DNA from 3 places in the Plantibacter lichenum genome. Region 2 is predicted to be linked to each of the others. Evidence: predicted binding sites of a transcription regulator. Region 2 holds the regulator's gene; each other region holds the start of a gene.

Region 1 (4,929 bases), on a different contig from region 2:
TCTCGTTCGGGAGTTCTGGGTGGCCTCGTTCCGGCGCAGCCGCGAAGAGAGCGGTGTGGTATTCCCAGAACATGCCCTGTTCGCCAGCTGCGCGTGCAGCCACTGCGGCTCCGATGGACTGGTCGCCGAAGACGGGCAGGTCGCGCCATTCGAAGCGGACTGTGCCCTTGTCGACGTAGTCCTTGACGATCGTCGGGAGGGTGTCGCGGTCGAAGACGCCGCAGAACGGGCACCGGTAGTCGGCGAACTCGACGATGACGACCGGAGCATCGACGGCGCCCTGTGCGGTGACGTCGTCCGGGATGCGTCTGGCGAGGTTGAACGCGGGATTCGCCGTGTCCGAGGTTGTGCCACCCGCCGCTTCGTTGGGGTCGCTGTCACCCTGCGGCTGTCCGGCGATGATCGCGACGACGATGAGCGCTGCGACGCCGACGAGCGACGCCCAGACGAGCTTGATGCGAGAGCTGGGCGCCGCAGTGCTCGCTGATCGCTTCCGTGGGGTCGTTCGTGCGCGGTTCGGGCTGGTCGTGGTGGCCTTGGCGGCCGTGTTGGTTGCGGTGGCGTTGTTGTTGCCGTTGCTCGATCCGGAGGGGCGGGTGCGTTTGGTCATGGTGGTTCTGGGTCTCTCGATGTGTCGATCGTCGCCGTCTCGACAGGGCGCACGAACGTGTCGGGCGAGACCCTGGAGTCGTCGATCGGAACTGGTAGGACGGGTGTGGGCAACCGCGCCACGGCGAATGCTCCGCGGTGCGGTGCGGTGCGATGCGCGCGTGGCGTCCCGTCCGTCAGGTTCGTGAGATGCAGAGTTCCTGCGGCGTCGGCGAGGAGACATGGTCGCTCAGCCGTCGAGGAGTCGTGTCGTCCGGAGCCGATGCGGTCACGGTCTCGACGGTCGTCGTGGTCGGCGCTGTCACGTCCCACAGCGGTGCGGTACGCACGAGGTCAGGTTCAGTCGCGGGGCCGTCGTCTCGTCCTTCGCAGCCGGGGATGCCGAGCTGGTTGTCAGTCGGAACCGACGGGCTCGCGATCCGAGCCGTGCGCGCATGGATTGCTGGGCCATGGACTGATGAGGCCTGCGCGCTATCGGTCGTAACCGACTCGTCGCTGGTGCTGCTGCTGGTGCTGGTGCTCGCGGCGGTGCCGACCGACGCCGGTATGGACGAGCACTGCTGTCCGATCGCGCTCAGCACGAGCAGGAGGATCAGTGCCATCGCTGCGAGCAGGGGAGCGGATGCAGGAAGTGGTCTCCGCAGAGCTCCGTGTCGCATGTTCACCCCCGTGAGTCTTTCAGGCACTGCGTCGAAGTCTAAGCGACGGTGGGTCTGGCTTCCTGAGTGCATCCGTCCCTGAGCTTGTCGATGGGAAGGGGCACGAATCCGGAGTGTCCACACTTCGACAAGCTCAGTGACCGGGTGCCGTGTCGGTCCCTGAGCCTGTCGAAGGGTGTGGGCAGGGATCCGGAGCGTCCACACTTCGACAGGCTCAGTGACCGGGGCGGCATGGTCAGTGACCGGGTGTGGCATGGTCAGTGCGGCCTCAGGATCCGGGTGGACGTGTTCAGGGGCCGGCTGCGTCTTCGTCAGGTTCCGGGTGGGGTTCGAGGGGGTACCAGTCCGGGGGATCTGGTTCCGTGGTGAATACCTGACCACTCGGACTGATCCAGTGCAGCACCCCGTCCGGACCCGGCTCGAGGGACCAGTTGGTGTCGTGTTTGAGGTGGTGGTGCTTCGGACACAGGTGCGCGAGGTTCTCCACCTTCGTTTCACCTCCCTCCGACCACGGGACGGTGTGGTCCAGTTCGCACCCTTTCGCGAGGCGGTTGCAGCCCGGTGCTCGGCAGTGCGTGTCTCGGATCGCGAGGGCTCGTTTCATGTCCGCGGGTGGCACGTATCGTTCTCGACTGACCGAGAGGACCGTCCCGGTCTCCGGATGCGTCAGGATCCGGGTGAAGGACTTCGCGTGCACGCTCAGCCTGACCGCGGTCTCCGGGTCGATGGGACCGTAGCCTTCGAGGGAACCTGGTTGGTGCTCCTGGCCGAGGATCGTCATCACCGGGACGGTCACGTGGACGGTCGGGATGATGCCTTCCGTGATCTCCTCGATGCTCGGGAGCGGACGGGTCGCGGTGCGGGGTTCGGTGCGCAGCGGTCCGGCGTTCTGGGCAGGTGTGGCAATCGGCAGTGGCTCGGCGGTCAGGGCAGTCAGGGCTGGCTCGGCAGTCGGGACAGGCTCGTCGGACAAGACAGAGCCAGTCGCCAGGACAGGCTCGTCACGACGGTCAAGCATTGTTCTGTTCGGTGTCGGTGTGATTGCCCCTCCGTCCATGGACGCGGCGGGACGCGCTGGTACTGACTGTGCCGACCAGGTCGGGACCTCGTCGTCCTCGACCCTGGGAGTGACTTTGGTGGGCACAGCGATTGCCGTGGGAGGGCCAGAGGACGCCGTGATCCCATAGAGGAGGAGGCTCTGGGCGTTGTCGACCATCAACTGCGCACTCGTCCGCGGGTCACCGCGGCGTTGCGTGGCGGCGGTGAGGTCGGCGAGGCGGTTGTAAGCGGCGGTCGCGATGGTCGCCGTGGTGAGGATCGACAGCCACGACATCCCATCAGGTGCCGGAGACAGGGTCACGTGGCGGTCCTGCCTGGCCCGGTGATGCCGGGTACCGATGGTTTCCGGGTGGAGCTTCTCCCGCAGCTGCCGGGCGTACTGCTTCAGCTGTGCCGCGGTGCGGGTCTGTGCGAGAGGCAGGATCCGGGTCTCGAACTCTGCACGATCCGCCGGGTCGACATCCGCGAGCTGCTCCACGATCACCCGGGCGTGCCCGACCGAGATCGAACCCCCGGAGAGCGCGGCAAGGGTGGTGGGGAGGTGGTCGACGAGGACTTCGGACTCGGCGATGCGGTGTTGAATGGTGCGCTCCGGAACCCGCGTCATCGCAGACAGCTCCAGGTGCAGGGCGAGACGGGCGAGGTCCTTCGCCCGGGCCGGGGTCGTGCCGGGTGGAGCGAGCGTGAGCGCGGTGAGGTCGGACAGGCGGGCGGCCTCGGCGAACAGGGTGGCCTTGCGTGCTTCGGCGGCGGCGATGCAGACGTCTTCCGCGACGATCTGCTCGCCGAGGCTCGTGAGACGAGCGGCGATCGCGTCCGGAGTCGAAGGTATGTCCACTCATCAAGAATACCAAGGACCCGTGTTCTAGAACAGGGGTTCGAAGAATCTGTGGAGAACTTCTGCGCGACTGGACCCCACACTTCGACAAGCTCAGTGACCGGGACCGGGAGGCGCGGCGGCATTGTGAGGGCAACGCACTTCGACAAGCTCAGTGACCGGAGGCCGAGCGCCAGTACCCGGAGGAGGCGCGCACTTCGACAAGCTCGGTGACCGGAGGCCGAGCGGCAGCACTCGGAGGAGGCACGGACTTCGACAAGCTGAGCGACTGGAGTGGGGGCCGCCGCAGGTCGACGGCTCAGTGCCCAGGCGTGCCCCGCCCACATCTGCAACGGGAGTCGCAAAACCACATCATGGTAGCCTCGAAGAATATGTTTGCTGCGAAACGATATGAGAACACTCTCCCCATGGCGCTCGCTATGGGGATTTTTGTTTGACGGCGCCATCGATTTCCGGCGCCCGTGCCTGCAGCAACGATGTGAGCTCGAGCGAGCAACACAGAACGACATACGAAATCGGAGTGAAGAATTTGACGAAGCGAATCGCAATCATCGGTGCGGGTCCCAGCGGAATGGCTCAGCTGAGGGCTTTCGAGTCCGCTCAGGGCGACGGGCGCCCCATACCGGAGATCGTGTGCTTCGAAAAGCAGGACGACTGGGGCGGCCAGTGGAACTACACCTGGATGACCGGACTCGACCGCCACGGCGAACCCGTCCACTCGAGCATGTACCGCAACCTCTGGTCGAACGGCCCCAAGGAAGCCCTCGAATTCGCCGACTACAGCTTCGACGAGCACTTCGGCCGTCCCATCTCCTCCTACCCGCCGCGTGAAGTCCTGTGGGACTACATCGACGGTCGCCTGGAGCGCAGCGATGTGAAGAAGTACGTCCGCTTCAACACGGTCGTCCGCTGGGTGGAACAGGACAGCATCACCGGCACATTCACCATCACGAGCGAGGACCTCGTCAACAAGACGACCGTCGTCGAGGAGTTCGATGAGCTGATCGTCAGCACCGGCCACTTCTCCTTCCCGCACATGCCCGAGTTCGAGGGCATCGAGACCTTCCCGGGTCGCGTCTGCCACGCACACGACTTCCGTGGCGCAGAGGCGCTCGAAGGCCAGGACGTCCTCCTCATCGGCTCCAGCTACTCGGCCGAGGACATCGGCGTGCAAGCGCACAAGATGGGCGCACACTCGGTCACCATCAGCTATCGGACGGCGCCGATGGGCCACGACTGGCCCGCAGGAGTGGAAGAAGTTCCACTCGTTGTGCGCTTCGACGGAGCCACCGCTCACTTCGCCGACGGCACGACGCGCGACTTCGACGCTGTCATCCTCTGCACGGGCTACCTCCACAAGTACCCGTTCCTGCCGGCGGACCTCTCACTCGACTCGCGGAACAACGTCTACCCCGACGGCCTGTACAAGGGCGTCGTCTGGCAGGGGAACCCGCACGTCTTCTACCTCGGTGCGCAGGACCAATGGTTCACATTCAACATGTTCGATGCTCAGGCCTGGTTCGTCCGCGACGTCATCGACGGGACGATCACGCTGCCGTCCGCCGCTGAACGGCAGACCGACATCGACGCGTGGGTCGCGCGCTTCACGGCGATCGCATCGGTTCCCGACGAGATCCGGTTCCAGGCCGACTACATCCGGGACCTCATCGAGGCGACGGACTACCCGATGTTCGACCTGGACGAAGTCGTCGAGATCTTCCTCGCCTGGAAGCACGACAAGCACGAGGACATCCTCGGCTATCG
Region 2 (4,929 bases):
CCATCGCTCTCGCAGCGGCTATCGACGTGCTCGGCGCCTACGGGATGGACCGCATCCACGCGACCGAGTCCGCCTACGGTCAGCGACTGGCCTCGGGCCTCGCAGCCATCCCGGGCGTCCGGCTCATCGGTCCCCGCCCGGGCGACGAACGCGTCGGACTCGCGGCCTTCGATCTGGAGGGCGTCCACGCCCACGACGTGGGGCAGTTCCTCGACGACCAGGGCATCGCGATCCGCGTCGGCCACCACTGCGCGCAGCCGCTCCACAGAAGACTCGGCCTCACCGCATCGACACGAGCGAGCACCTACCTCTACACCACGGAAGCGGAGATCGACGCGTTCCTCGAATCGACGAGCCGGGTCGCCGCGTTCTTCGGAGCCGAGCGATGAGCGGCCTCGAGAGCCTGTACCAGCAGCTCATCCTCGACCATGCGAAGGAGCGCCACGGCTTCGGCCTACACGACGGCGCCGCAGCGGAAGCGCATCAGCTGAACCCGACGTGCGGCGACGAGGTCACCCTGCAGCTCCACCTCGCCGCCGACGGCGAGCACCTCGAATCGATCGCCTGGGAAGGCCACGGCTGCTCGATCTCCCAGGCATCCACGTCATGCCTGTCCGATCTCGCTCCCGGACTCACGATCGCGGAGCTCACCCAGCTCGCAGACGAGTTCAGAGAGGTCATCCGGTCACGCGGCAAGCTGGAGTTCGATGAGGACCGCTTCGGGGACGCCGCGGCCTTCAGCGGTGTTTCGAAGTACATCGCGCGCGTGAAGTGCGCAATGCTCCCCTGGGTCGCCGCGGAGGAAGCCGTGACGAAGCTCCCCGCCTGAGCGACGCTCGACGGAACGTGACGAGCCCGGCTGCGCGATTCGCTCAGGCGGGCTCGTCCCGTTGCACCGCGGTTCGATGAACGTGAGCGGACCGTCGTGAGCGGACCGTCGTGAGCGGTCAGCGGTCAGCGGGCGGTCAGCGGGCGGTGACGGAGGCCAGGGCTTCGAGGAACGCTGTCGTCTCCGCCTCTGTCCCTGCAGTCACCCGCAGGTGGTTCGGGATGCCGACGTCACGGATGAGGATGCCACGAGCGAAGAGCTCCTCGAAGACCGCGTTCGGATCGTCGACCCCGCCGAAGAGGACGAAGTTCGACCCGCTCCGGTGCGGCTGGTAGCCGAGCGCTTCGAGCTCGACCACGAGGCGATCGCGCTGGCCGCGGATGTCGTCGACCATCGCGAGCATCTCCGCGGAGTGGCGGAGCGCCGCCGTGGCCGCCGCCTGGGTCAGAGCGCTGAGGTGGTAGGGCAGCCGGACGAGCCGGAGGGCGTCGATCACGGCAGGGTCGGCCGCGAGGTAGCCGACGCGGACGCCTGCGAATGCGAACGCCTTGCTCATGGTGCGCGAGACGAGGAGACGCGGACGGCCTTCGAGGAGCGTCAGCGCGCTCGCCTCTCCGTCGGGCGCGAACTCGGCGTACGCCTCGTCGACGACGACGATTCCGCTCGACGCCTCGTAGACGGCCTCGATCGTCTCGAGGGAGAGCGGCGTGCCCGTCGGGTTGTTCGGCGAGCACAGGAAGATGACGTCCGGATCCGATTCGCGCACCTGGGCTGCGGCCGTCTCCGGGGAGAGCTCGAAATCGGCGTCTCGGGTCGCTGCGATCCAGGTGGAGCCGACGCCCGCGGCGAGCAGCGGATACATCGAGTAGGTCGGGGTGAACCCGAGCAGCGAACGGCCGGGTCCGCCGAACGCCTGGAGGATGTGCTGCAGGACCTCGTTCGATCCGTTTCCGGCCCACACCTGTTCGGCGGTCACGCCGTGGCCGAGGTAGCGGGCGAGCGACTCGCGCAGTTCGGTGAACTCGCGGTCCGGGTACCGGTTGACGGTCAGGACTGCGGCGGCAAGGGAGGCGACGATGTCGTGTGCGACGTCCTCAGGGATGGGGTGCGTGTTCTCATTGACGTTGAGGGCAACGGGCACGTGGGCCTGCGGAGCGCCGTAGGGGATCTTCCCCCGAAGGTCGTCGCGGATGGGGAGGTCGTCGAGAGCGGTCACCCGTCAATCGTACCGACTACACCGCCGCAGACCGGCGAAACAGCCGTCTCATCGACCGACGCATCGACCGGCTGCTCAGCTCGCGTACTGCTGCGGGATGGCGAGACGCTGCCCCGGCTCCACACGAGCGGTGGACAGCTGATTCAGGTTCATGATCTCCGCGATGACATCCCTCGGGTCCGCCGACGGCGCGATCGACTCGGCGAGCTCCCAGAGGGACTCCCCCGGGTCGACCGTCACGTAGGTGAACTGGACGGACTGACCGGCTACCCCGGGCCCCGACGCCGCAGCGGATCCTGCGCCGACGGACAGCACGGCTACGGCGACGACGAGCGGGAGGGCTGCGAGCACGGTGAAGACCACGCGGCCTCGTCGTGTGAGACGGAGTCGCGAGTGCGACAGTGCCGTGCGTGAGGGCGTCGATGCGGATCCGGGCACGGCCCGTGCGGACATCGCTTGTGTCGGCATCGCTTGTGTCGGCATCGCTTGTGTCGGCATCGCTTGTGTCGGCATCGACGGGAATCCGATGAGTGCTGCAGTCATGACTACCTCCAAGTGCTCGTCTGCAGGAAGTGCGGGTCTTCCTGACGAGGTTTCGCATCCGGTGTTCGGCCAGGAGCACCGGATGCGAAGCTATGTTCCGAATATATCTTCGATTGTTCGAATGTTCAAGCACGTCTTCGGATCTATTTCCTCGAAAACCTGCGACACGCTCGAACGAATGTTTGTCTCTGGCACTCGGGTTGGATACAGTTTCGAGTGTTGGAACGAGTACACCAGCACCCACTGACACTGGTCCGGGCAGGAGCGACATGGCAGCGAACGGTAGGAGCGACGGGGCTCAGGAACGAACGGGCACACGCCGGAGGAAGAGCCTGAGCGACAAGCAGCTCGCCATCCTCGACGTGATCCAGCGCGCCGTCGCATCCCAGGGGTACCCGCCGAGCATGCGGGAGATCGGCGACGCGGTCGGTCTCGCCTCCCTGTCGAGCGTGACCCACCAGCTCAACCAGCTCGAACTGAGCGGGTACCTGCGTCGCGACCCCAACCGGCCGCGTGCGCTCGAGATCCTCATCGATCTCCCGAGCGCCGTCGAGGGCAGCGTCCCGGAGACGGCCCCGCCCGTCGGCGACGCAGCCATGGTCCCGCTCGTCGGCCGCATCGCAGCCGGCATCCCCATCACCGCTGAGCAGCAGGTCGAGGAGATCTTCCCACTCCCCCGCCAGCTCGTCGGCAAGGGCGAGCTCTTCATGTTGAAGGTCGTCGGCGAATCGATGATCGACGCCGCGATCTGCGACGGCGACTGGGTCGTCGTACGCGAGCAGAAGACGGCGGAGAACGGTGACATCGTCGCGGCCATGCTCGACGAGGAGGCCACGGTGAAGGTCTTCCGCCAGCGCGACGGCCACACCTGGCTGCTCCCGCGAAACTCCGCGTTCGAACCCATCCTGGGCGACCACGCCGACGTCCTCGGCAAGGTCGTAGCCGTTCTTCGCAGCGTCTGACGCGGGCGGCGCCCCGCACTCGGGCCCCGAACACGACGAAGGGCCGGATCAAGTCGATCCGGCCCTTCGTCGTTGCTCCGCCAGCTAGGCGTTCGCTGCGACCCGCCCACGCACGTCGCGCCTGGATTCGATGATGTTCTTGATCGATGCCGTGGCACGCAGCTGCAGGATCAGCCGATTCAGGCCGTCGGCGCGACCTCTGCCGGATGGGCTGCGAGGAGCTCGCGAGCGGCGGCGGGCGCGACCGCGAACGGTTCGAGCAGCGCAGCGATCTCGTCGTTCACGAACGCGTGCACGATCGTGCCGTGCTCGTCGTACGCCGTCTCGACGACCTTGCCGCGCTCGTGCAGAATCGTCACGAGGTCGCCGCGTTCGTAGGGCACGAGGACGTGCAGCTCGCGGCTCGGCGAGGGCAGCACTGCCTCGATGCGCTCCATGAGCTCGTCGATGCCGGCGCCCGTGCGGGCCGAGACGAAGATGCCGTCCGGTTCGAGCCCGCGGAGGACGAGCAGTTGCCCGTCGTCGACGAGATCGGACTTGTTGAAGACGACGAGTTCGCGGATCCCGCGTGCGCCCACCTCGCCGATGACGTCGCGGACTGTAGCGATCTGGCCGGCGGGGTCGGGGTGCGACGCGTCGACGACGTGCACGATGACATCGCTGTCCGCGACCTCCTCGAGCGTCGAACGGAACGCCTCGACGAGCTGGTGCGGCAGGTTGCGCACGAAACCGACGGTGTCGGCGAGCGTGTACTCGCGGCCGTCGGAGGTCACGTTCCGGCGCACCGTGGCGTCGAGGGTCGCGAAGAGCGAGTTCTCGACGAGGACGCCGGCCTTCGTGATGCGGTTCAGCAGGCTCGACTTGCCGGCGTTCGTGTACCCGGCGATCGCGACCGACGGCACGGTGTTCCGCTTTCGGTTCGCGCGCTTGGCCTCGCGGGCGGGCTTCATGGCGACGATCTGCTTCCGGAGCTTCGCCATCCGGGTGTGGATGCGACGGCGGTCGAGTTCGATCTTCGTCTCACCCGGGCCGCGCGAGCCCATGCCGGCTCCGGCGCCGCCGACCTGTCCACCGGCCTGACGGCTCATGGACTCACCCCAACCGCGAAGGCGGGGAAGCAGGTACTCGAGCTGCGCGAGTTCGACCTGGGCCTTGCCCTCACGGCTCTTGGCGTGCTGACTGAAGATGTCGAGGATGACGGCGGTGCGGTCGATGACCTTGACGCCGACCGCGTCTTCGAGCGCGCGGCGCTGGCTGGGCGCGAGTTCGGAGTCCGCGACGACGGTGTCCGCGCCGAGCGCCTTCACGATGTCGCGCAATTCGAGCGCTTTGCCGCGGCCGAGATAGGTGCTGGGGTCCGGGTGCGGACGCCGCTGCAG
Region 3 (4,929 bases), on a different contig from region 2:
ATATTTCGACTAACTTTGTGCAATAATGGATCAACTGCGGGATGATCCGCGCCCCGTCCCGACCGGAAGAGACCGATGAGCACGAGCGAGACGTTCCGCACCCCGCCGCATCACGCGCCGCAGAACGTCGAGATCCTCGGTCCCTTGCGGTCGGGGCGTGCCACCAGCCGGGCCGCGCTCGCGAAGGTCACGGGCCTGTCGCCATCGACCGTCGCGTCCAGGGTCGAAGACCTGATCCTGCAGGGGCACGTCGTCGAGACCGGTGAAGGCGAGTCCCGCGGAGGGCGTCGTCCCCGACGATTGACGATCCGTGGCGACGCCGGCCTCGTCGGCTGCGTCGACCTCGGAGTCGACCGCGCCTCCTTCGGTCTCGTCGACTTCGCAGGAACGCTGCTCGCGGAACGGCACATGCCGCTCGACATCGCCACCGGCCCCCGCGAGGTGCTGTCCTTCGCCGTCAGGGAACTCGTCGACATGGTCGAGCACGCCGACGTCGCCGAGCACACGCGCCTTCGCGGCGTCTCGATCGGCGTCCCCGGCCCCGTCTCGTCGACGTCGTCCCGCGTCATCGCCCCGTCACGCATGCCGGGCTGGAACGGCGTCTCCGTCGCCGAGATCGTGCAGCGCGACATCCAGGTGCCCGTCATCGTCAACAACGACGCCAACCTCATGGCCGCCGGTGAACTGCTCGACGCCGCGGACGCCGCGTTCGCGAACCAGGTCTTCGTGAAGGTCGGCTCCGGCATCGGCTGCGGCATCATCTCAGGCGGCGAGCTCTACACCGGCAGCAACGGGTGGGCGGGCGACATCAGCCACGTCGCCGTTCCCGGTGCGAGTGCCGTCCCCTGCTCGTGCGGGCGGATGGGATGCCTCGACGCAATGGCCTCCGGCAATGCGCTCGTCCGTGAGATGCAGTTGGCCGGGCACGACGTCCCGTCCGTGGAGGCGATGATCGCACTCGCCCGCGACTCGCATCCGCTCGCCACGCGTCTGCTCAGGAACGCCGGTGTGATGACGGGTGGCGTGCTCGCCACGATCGTCAACTTCTTCAACCCCGACCGGCTCGTGCTCGGGGGTGTGCTCGCCGACTCGGCCGTGTTCGTGGCCGGCGTGCGCTCGACCCTCTTCGCGGACTGCCTGCCGATGGCGACCGAGCAGCTCACCGTCGACGTCACCAAGCACCAGGGGACCGGCGGGCTGCGCGGCGCCGCGCGGATGTTCCTCGACCAGGTCTTCTCCACCGACGGCGTGCGGGTGCCTGCCGAGGGGTAGGTGTTCGTCCGACTCCCCTGTTCCCACCCCGGAAGGCATCATGAACGCTCTGCAGAAGTTCTCTCTCGAAGGCAAGACGGCTCTGGTGACGGGTGGGAGTCGTGGGTTGGGTCGTGCGATGGCGCAGGCGCTCGGTGAGGCTGGTTCGTCGGTTGCGGTCACGGCTCGAACGTTGGTGGCTGCGGAGGCTGCGGCTGCGGAGTTGGCCGCGCTCGGGATCCGTTCCTTCGGTGTGCAGTTGGAGGTGTCGGATGTGGCTGATGTCGAGCGGGCGGTGGCTGAGGTCAGTGAGCGGTTCGGTGAGATCGATGTCCTCGTGAACAATGCGGGGATCGGGATCGGCGGGCGAGCGTTCGAGACGCCGGACAGTTCGTGGCATGAGGTCATGTCGACGAACGTGGACGGGGTGTGGTTCTGCTCGCGTGCGGTGGCGAAGCGGATGGCCGAGCGTGGTGGTGGGACGATCGTGAACGTCGGGTCGATGTCGGCGCAGATCGTGAATCAGCCGCGGTGGCAGATCTCGTATCTGACGTCGAAGGCGGCGGTGCATCAGTTGACGAAGGGGTTGGCTGCGGAGTGGGCGCCGTACGGTATTCGGGTGAATGCGATGGCGCCTGGGTATTTCTTGACGGAGATGTCGCCGGTGGATCAGCCGGAGTATCAGGCGTGGTGTGTGGATCCGGCGGCGATGAAGCGGTGGGGTGAGCCGCATGAGTTGGGTCCTGTGGCGATCTTCCTGGCGAGTGAGGCGTCGAGTTTCATGACGGGTTCGATCGTGACCGTCGACGGTGGGTTCACCCTGTTCTAGGCCTGCCTGCGCGCGCTGGCGCTCGGTCCCCGGTCACTGAGTCTGTCGAAGTGGGTTGCCCCAGCCCGGTCACTGAGCTTGTCGAAGTGTGCTCCCGGTCACTGAGCTTGTCGAAATGTTCTCCCGGTCACTGAGCTTGTCGAAGTGTGCTCCCGGTCACTGAGCTTGTCGAAGTGTGCTCCCGGTCACTGAGCCTGTCGAAGTGTGTTGCCCCAGCCCGGTCACTGAGCTTGTCGAAGTGTGGGGTCCAGTCGCGCAGCACCAGTTCTCCACAGATTCGTTCGAACCCTTGTTCTAGAACACCGGTCCTTGGTATTCTTGATGAGTGGACATACCTTCGACTCCGGACGCGATCGCCGCTCGTCTCACGAGCCTGGGCGAGCAGATCGTCGCGGAAGACGTCTGCATCGCCGCCGCCGAAGCACGCAGGGCCACTCTGTTCGCTGAGGCCGCCCGGCTGTCCGATCTCACCGCGTTGACGCTCGCTCCTCCCGGCACGACCCCGGCCCGGGCGAAGGATCTCGCCCGCCTCTCCCTGCACCTGGAACTCTCCGCGATGACGCGGGTTCCGGAGCGCACGATCCAACACCGCATCGCCGAGTCCGAAACCCTCGTCGACCACCTCCCCACCACGCTTTCGGCGTTGGCTGCCGGGTCGATCTCCGCAGGGCATGCCCGGGTGATCGTGGAGCAACTCGCGGATGTTGCCCCGGCGGACCGTGCAGAGTTCGAGACCCGGATCCTGCCCCTCGCGCAAACCCGCACCGCCGCACAGCTGAAGCAGTACGCCCGGCAGCTGCAGGAGAAGCTCCACCCCGAAACCATCAGCACCCGGCACCACCGGGCCAGACAGGACCGCCACGTGACCCTGTCTCCGGCACCGGATGGGATGTCGTGGCTGTCGATCCTCACCACGGCGACCATCGCGACTGCCGCCTACAACCGCCTCGCCGCCCTCACTGCGAACACCCAGCGCCGTGGTGATGTTCGGACGCGTGCGCAGTTGATGGTCGACAACGCCCAGAGCCTCCTCCTCTATGGCGTCACGGCGTCCTCCGGCCCTGCGGTCGCGGTCGCGGCGCCCACGACGCCACCCATGGCCGAGGACGATGAAGTCCCGACCTGGTCGGCACGGTCAGCACCAGCGCGTCCCGTTGCGTTCACGGGCGGAACGGCGGTCACGCCGACGCAGGGCCTGGTCGTTCTGGACCGTCGCACTCAGCCCATCCAGGCTACCGGGCCAGTTCAGATGACCGAGCCCGTTCAGATGGCCGGGCCGGTTCAGATGGCCGGGCCGGTTCAGATGAGCGGGCCGGTTCAGGTAACCGAGTCGGCCCAGACGACCGTGCCTGTCCAAACGGCCAGGCTCCTGCAGAGCGCCGATCCGGTCCAAGGAGCCGGGTCGTCCCCGAGCATCGAACCCCGCACCACGACCCGTCCGCTCCCGAGCATCGAGGCCATCACGGAAGGCATCATCCCCACCATCCACGTGACGGTCCCGGTGATGACCCTCCTTGGCCACGAACACCAACCAGGTTCCCTCGAAGGCTACGGTCCCATCGACCCGGAGACCGCGGTCCGGCTCAGCGTGCACGCGAAGTCGTTCACCCGGATCCTGACCCATCCCGAGACCGGGACGGTCCTCTCGGTCAGTCGAGAACGATACGTGCCACCCGTCGACATGAAACGAGCCCTCGCGATCCGAGACACGCACTGCCGGGCACCGGGCTGCAACCGCCTTGCGAAGGGGTGCGACCTGGACCACACGGTCCCGTGGTCGGAGGGAGGTGAAACGTCGGTGGAGAACCTCGCGCACCTGTGTCCGAAGCATCACCACCTCAAACACGACACCAACTGGTCCCTGGAGCCGGGCCCGGATGGGGTGCTGCACTGGATCAGTCCGAGCGGCCAGGTGTTCACCACGGAACCCGATCCTCCGGACTGGTACCCCTTCGAACCCCTCCCGGAAGCTGACGGTGACGCACACGGTCCCTGAGCACGTTCACCCGGTCCCTGAGTCTCACTGACCATGCCGCACCCGGTCGCTGAGCTTGTCGAAGTGCGAACGACCCGGATCCGTGGGGTCAACCCTTCGGCAGGCTCAGGGGCCGGCCCGCACCCGGTCACTGAGCTTGTCGAAGTGCGGACACCCTGGATCGTTGGCCTACCCTTCGACAGGCTCAGGGACCAGCGTCACCGGATCCCGAGCTGCAGCACGGCCGATGATGGGGAGACGTCCCCATCGCGGGTTCGACAGAGCGCCTATACCGTGGGCCCATGATCATCTGGTCCCGCTGGGGAATTCTCGTCTTCGTGTTCTTCGGGCTGTCCGTCGGCCTCGGCTTCGCACTCAAAGCCCTGATCTCGCCATACTCCGACAACAACTCCGGCGGGGCGAACGTGTTCATCGGAACCGGTTTCATCATCGGTGCGGTGGCACTCTGGGCGTTCGCGAAGTTTGCGCTCCCGAAGCTCGACAAACCACAACCGGCGCTCATCTACCAGCCGCTCCCCGAACCCGTCGTCAATGAACGAGGCGTGAAGATGACCCACCGACCGGTGCCCGTCGTCAACCAGGAGACCGGACAACAGGTCTGGACGAGACCGCGCTCCACGTTCTTCTTCATTCCAATGGGCTTCTGGCCCTACGTGATCGCCGCCGTCGGAGTGTTCAATGTCATCATCGGCGTCGCACGCGGCTGACCGGCTCGAGACGCCGTGGGCTCCCCGGCCCAATCCGCGAGGATCGCCGCGACTGCAGCGCGTCCGGCGCGATTGGCGCCGACCGTCGAGGCCGACGGACCGTACCCGATGAGATGCACCCGGGGCTCATCGGTCGCACGCGTCCC

What was found. Region 2 encodes LexA, which represses DNA repair genes until DNA is damaged. Its sites were predicted from a motif close to TCGAACANNTGTTCGA; they were not measured.
Region 1: the regulator LexA is predicted to act here: its motif matches at 3,194-3,209, upstream of ACQ3HB_RS05655 (HNH endonuclease signature motif containing protein).
Region 3: the regulator LexA is predicted to act here: its motif matches at 2,362-2,377, upstream of ACQ3HB_RS14625 (DUF222 domain-containing protein).

Annotation. Positions count from the first base shown of each region.
Region 1 covers NZ_JBOBFT010000003.1:68,209-73,137, forward strand. The annotation lists gene ACQ3HB_RS05645 (DsbA family protein) at 1-610, opposite strand, end outside; gene ACQ3HB_RS05650 (hypothetical protein) at 786-938, opposite strand; gene ACQ3HB_RS05655 (HNH endonuclease signature motif containing protein) at 1,558-3,165, opposite strand; gene ACQ3HB_RS05660 (NAD(P)-binding domain-containing protein) at 3,695-4,929, shown strand, end outside.
Region 2 covers NZ_JBOBFT010000014.1:30,319-35,247, forward strand. The annotation lists gene ACQ3HB_RS17135 (cysteine desulfurase) at 1-389, shown strand, start outside; gene sufU (Fe-S cluster assembly sulfur transfer protein SufU) at 386-829, shown strand; gene ACQ3HB_RS17145 (histidinol-phosphate transaminase) at 966-2,045, opposite strand; gene ACQ3HB_RS17150 (LysM peptidoglycan-binding domain-containing protein) at 2,121-2,588, opposite strand; gene lexA (transcriptional repressor LexA) at 2,858-3,550, shown strand; gene hflX (GTPase HflX) at 3,730-4,929, opposite strand, start outside.
Region 3 covers NZ_JBOBFT010000010.1:128,257-133,185, reverse strand. The annotation lists gene ACQ3HB_RS14635 (ROK family protein) at 76-1,272, shown strand; gene ACQ3HB_RS14630 (SDR family NAD(P)-dependent oxidoreductase) at 1,313-2,080, shown strand; gene ACQ3HB_RS14625 (DUF222 domain-containing protein) at 2,406-4,076, shown strand; gene ACQ3HB_RS14620 (hypothetical protein) at 4,358-4,783, shown strand; gene ACQ3HB_RS14615 (FAD-dependent oxidoreductase) at 4,726-4,929, opposite strand, start outside.